DNA from 2 places in the Blastococcus sp. SYSU DS0510 genome. Region 2 is predicted to be linked to the other one. Evidence: predicted binding sites of a transcription regulator. Region 2 holds the regulator's gene; the other holds the start of a gene.
What was found. Region 2 encodes LexA, which represses DNA repair genes until DNA is damaged. Its sites were predicted from a motif close to TCGAACANNTGTTCGA; they were not measured.
Positions count from the first base shown of each region.

Region 1: the regulator LexA is predicted to act here: its motif matches at 1,521-1,536, upstream of dnaB (replicative DNA helicase).

Region 1 covers NZ_JBJHAC010000030.1:26,649-29,049, forward strand. Annotated here, with positions in the region: gene ACI79P_RS19620 (single-stranded DNA-binding protein) at 1-56, shown strand, start outside; gene rpsR (30S ribosomal protein S18) at 161-397, shown strand; gene rplI (50S ribosomal protein L9) at 409-855, shown strand; gene dnaB (replicative DNA helicase) at 1,621-2,401, shown strand, end outside.
Region 2 covers NZ_JBJHAC010000004.1:216,761-219,161, reverse strand. Annotated here, with positions in the region: gene ACI79P_RS05420 (phosphatase PAP2 family protein) at 1-130, shown strand, start outside; gene ACI79P_RS05415 (hypothetical protein) at 102-1,187, shown strand; gene lexA (transcriptional repressor LexA) at 1,191-1,877, opposite strand.

The DNA of each region.
Region 1 (2,401 bases), on a different contig from region 2:
GCGCGAGCGACCCGTGGTCGACCCCCGCCGGTCCGTCCGACGAGCCGCCCTTCTAAGAGGACCTCCTCGCCCCCCACACCTCGCTCCGCTCGGTGTGGGCCCCCGCGAGGAGGCCGTTCCATTCCCTCGATGTTCCTGATCTGACTACTGGAGAACTCCGGTGCCCAAGCCCCCTGTTCGCAAGCCCAAGAAGAAGGTCTGCCAGTTCTGCAAGGACAAGGCGACCTACGTCGACTACAAGGACACGACCCTGCTGCGGAAGTTCATCTCCGACCGCGGCAAGATCCGTGCCCGCCGCGTCAGCGGCAACTGCAGCCAGCACCAGCGGGACGTCGCCACGGCCGTGAAGAACAGCCGTGAGATGGCCCTGCTGCCCTACACCTCGACGGCGCGCTGATCATGAGCACGATGAAGCTGATCCTGACGCAGGAGGTCACCGGTCTCGGGTCCTCCGGCGACACCGTCGAGGTCAAGGGTGGCTACGGTCGCAACTACCTCCTCCCGCGCGGGCTGGCCATCGCGGCCACCCGCGGTGCGGAGAAGCAGGTCGAGTCCCTGCGCCGGGCGCGTGCCGCCCGCGAGGTGGCCTCCCACGAGGAGGCGCAGGCCGTGGCCGGCCGCCTGTCCGGGCTGACCGTCCGGGTGCCGGCGCGCGCCGGTGACGGCGGCCGCCTGTTCGGCCGGGTCACCACCGCCGACGTCGCCGCCGCCGTCACGGCCGCCGGCGGGCCGGAGCTCGACCGTCGCCGGATCGAGCTGCCCAGCAGCATCAAGACCACGGGTCAGCACACCGTCACCGTGCGGGTGCACCCCGAGGTCACGGCGCCGCTGACCATCGAGGTCGTCGCGAGCTGATCGGCCGCTGTCCCGCACGGGACAGCACCGCCCACGAGGGGCGTCGGACGGAAGTCCGGCGCCCCTCGTGGCGTCTCCGGGTGGGGCCGTCGGGACGACCTGGTCGGCGTGGTCCGACGTCGTGCCGTCCCTGCGGACGGCCGGCGGCTCGGGGGTCGAGCGCTGCCAGGGCGGTCGAGCGCTCCCAGGGCGGTCACACGCCCGCCCGGGGTGCCCCTCCCGCCCACCCGGTGCTCTCCGGCCCGTGCGGCCGCCCTGGGGGCGACGACGCCGGTCGTGCGTGGAGGCTCCCGCCACCCACGGGGCCTCGGCAGCCGGTCGGCGTCCCTCCGGGTGTGGCCGCTCCCCGGGGCCCCGAGCAGGCCCCTGACCGCTCCGGTCACCGCTGTGACTCGTGGTGCGACGCCGGGAGATTTCTTGCGATCTTTTCTCCGTCCACATCCGGTGCACGGCGTCCGTGCAGGTCAGCCGTGGTGGACCGGCCGGCGCGCGGTGACTGTCCCCCGACTCCTCCACATGTCGACACGCCTCCGTCCACCGACTTGTCCACAAGTTGTGCAGATCGGCGTGCACACCGGTGGTGGACGTGGCCTCCGCGGCTTCCTAACGTCCTGTCCGGCCCCCGAGCGGACGACGGATTGTCGGCCCCCTCCGGTAGGCAGGAGCCGAACACGTGTTCGGCACGGCGCCGTCCGCCGAGCTCGCGTACTTCCCCTGCGCGCGGTGGTGATGCGGGCGCGCCCGCAAGGAGATGGAGGTACCCCCGTGGCGGTGGCCGACGAGTTCAGCCGACCGTCCGCGTCGGCGCCGGAGTACGACCGGCAGCCACCGCAGGACGTAGCGGCGGAGCAGTCGGTGCTCGGCGGCATGCTGCTGAGCAAGGACGCGATCGCCGATGTCGTGGAGGTCTTGCACGGCAACGACTTCTACCGGCCGGCGCACCAGGTGATCTTCGACTGCATCCTGGACCTCTACGGGCGCGGCGAACCGGCGGACGCGATCACCGTCGCGGCGGAGCTGAACCGGACCGACCAGCTGTCGAAGATGGGCGGCGCGGTCTACCTGCACACGCTCATCCAGTCGACGCCGACGGCGGCGAACGCCGGCTACTACGCCGCGATCGTCGCCGAGCAGGCGGTGCTGCGCCGCCTGGTGGAGGCCGGCACCCGGGTGGTGCAGCTGGGCTACGGCGCAGCCGGCGGCAAGGGCGACGTGGACGACATCGTCGACCGCGCCCAGCAGGAGATCTACGACGTCACCGAGAAGCGCATGAGCGAGGACTACTCGCGCCTCGAGGACGTGCTCCAGCCGACGATGGACGAGCTGGACGCGATCGCCTCCCGCGGTGGCACCGCGCGCGGCGTCCCCACCGGCATCCGCGACCTCGACGAGCTCACCAACGGTCTGCAGGCCGGCCAGATGGTCGTCATCGCGGCCAGGCCTGGGGTGGGCAAGTCGACCCTGGGACTCGACATCGCGCGGTCGGCGACGGTGAAGCACCAGATGCCGGCGGTGATCTTCTCGCTGGAGATGAGCAAGCACGAGA
Region 2 (2,401 bases):
CTTCCACTGGGTCACCGACGCGCTCGTCGGGGCCGCCGTCGGCATCGTCCTGTTGGGCGTGGTTCATGCACTGGACGCGGTGGTTCTGTCACGCTGGGTACGTGCCCGAGCAGGCCGTCCCCGTCCCTGACCGCGCCCGGACGTGCCGGCTCCTCGCCGCGAGCACCCTGGTCGTCGGCACGGTCGTGCTGGCGCCCGATCCGGCTCACGCGGAGGCGCCCGCCCCGGTGGCACCCACCGCCGCCTCGCCCGCCCCGCCGGCACCGGCCCCTGAGGTCCGGTGCTCGATCACCGACCCGCGGCTCGCCGAGCTCTCCGGCCTGGTGGTCGTGGGGGAGCAGATGCTCGCCCTCACCGACGGCGGCGACCAGGTCGCGGTGCACGGGCTGGACTCCTCCTGCGCCGTCGTCGACGTCCAGACCGGTGCGGCCGACCCGTTCGACCCCGAGGACCTCGGCGTGGCGTCCGACGGCAGCGTCTGGGTGGCCGACATCGGTGACAACGGCGGCGTCCGCCCGACCGTGGCGCTCCACGTGCTCTGGCCCGACGGCACGGCCGCGCTGCACCGGATGACCTACCCCGACGGCGCGCACGACGCCGAGGCACTGCTCCTGGCCCCGGACGGGACCCCCTACCTCGTCACCAAGGAGGTCCTCGGGTCCAGCGGCGTGTACCGGCCGGCCGGCGCGCTCGTGGACGGCGGCGTGGTGCCGCTGGAGCGGGTGGGCACGGTGAACATCACCCTGACGGGGACCCCGGGTGGGCCGGTGGGCCGAGCCGGGCAGCTCCTCATCACCGGAGGCGCCGTGGCGGTCGACGGCAGTGCGCTGGCCCTGCGCACCTACACCGACGCCTACGTCTGGCCCCTGGCCGGTTCCGACATCGTCGGTGCGCTGGCCCGGGAGCCGACGCGGGTGGCGCTCCCGGAGTCGCCGCAGGGCGAGGCGATCAGCTTCACCGCCGACAGCCGAGCGCTCGTGGTCGCGAGCGAGGGGCTGCCCAGCCCCGTCACGGTGGTGCCGGTGCCGGCCGGAGCGGCGAGCACGGCTCCCCCCGACGCTGTCCCGCTGCCCTCCTTCGCCGAGCTCACCCGGTCGGACCGGTCGCCGATCGCCGCGGCCCTGATCGCCGCCGGCGTGGCGACGATCGCGGTCTGGCTGACCGGACGGCTGCGCCGCCGGACCTGAGGGTCAGACGCGCCGCAGGACCGAGACCACCCGGCCGAGGATGGTCGCCTCGTCGCCCGGAATGGGCTCGTACGCCGGGTTGTGCGGCAGCAGCCACACGTGGCCGTCGCGCCGCTTGTAGGTCTTGACCGTCGCCTCGCCGTCGATCATCGCGGCGACGATCTCGCCGTTCTCGGCCGTCGGCTGCTGGCGGACGACGACCCAGTCGCCGTCGCAGATCGCCGCCTCGACCATCGAGTCACCGGCCACCTTGAGCATGAAGACCGTGCCCTCGCCGACCAGCTCGCGCGGCAGGGGGAAGACGTCCTCCACCGCCTGCTCGGCCAGGACGGGACCACCGGCAGCGATCCGCCCGACGAGCGGGACGTAGGTGGGCGCCGACGCCTGCATGCCGTCACCGACCACCGGCGGCTCGGCGTGCGCGGCCACTCCGCGGGCGGCGTCGCCGGGGAGCCGGACGTCGAGGGCGCGCGGACGGTTCGGATCGCGCCGCAGCCACCCCTTCTTCTGCAGGACCGACAGCTGGTGCGCGACCGAGGACGCCGAGGACAGGCCCACCGCCTCGCCGATCTCGCGGACCGAGGGTGGGTACCCACGGCGATCGATCGAGTCGCGGATCACCTCGAGGACCCGGCGCTGCCGCTGGGTGAGGCCGTCGCCGTCCGCCGTGCGGTCGGGGAATGCCCGCACCGACGCGGAACCGTCAGCCTCCCGGGCCGTTGCCCTGGTGCCGCGACCGGCGCCGGAGGTCCCCTTCGAGTCCGCCACGTCTCCTCCTCGCCGGCTGCCCGTGCAGCGCTCGACCGTCGTCGTCGAGTGGAACCGTAGCGCCGATCGCCGCCCAGTTCAAACAGGTGTTCGAAAGTTCCCCGTGTCGCATCGCTTCTGTCGGTCCCGTCCGGTAGACATCGGACAGACGTTCGAATCGAACGTGTGTTCGGACCGGCTCACGTCGGTCGGGAGGGTGGGAGACATGAACGGCGGCGCTGCGCTGCGGGTTCCCGGCGGGTCGCCGGTCGGTGGAGGTGAGGCGGGCGCCGGGACCCCGCCCGGCCGGCACCTCCGGGTGCTGCCCCCGCCGACGTCCTACTCAGCGGCCGTCGCGCACCGGGTGGGGGAGCCCGCGCGGCGCCTGACCGTCGTGCGAACGGCCCCCGGTAGCAGGAGCGCCGCTCCGCGGCCGCCGCTGCGGCTGACCGCGCGTGGGCGCCGGG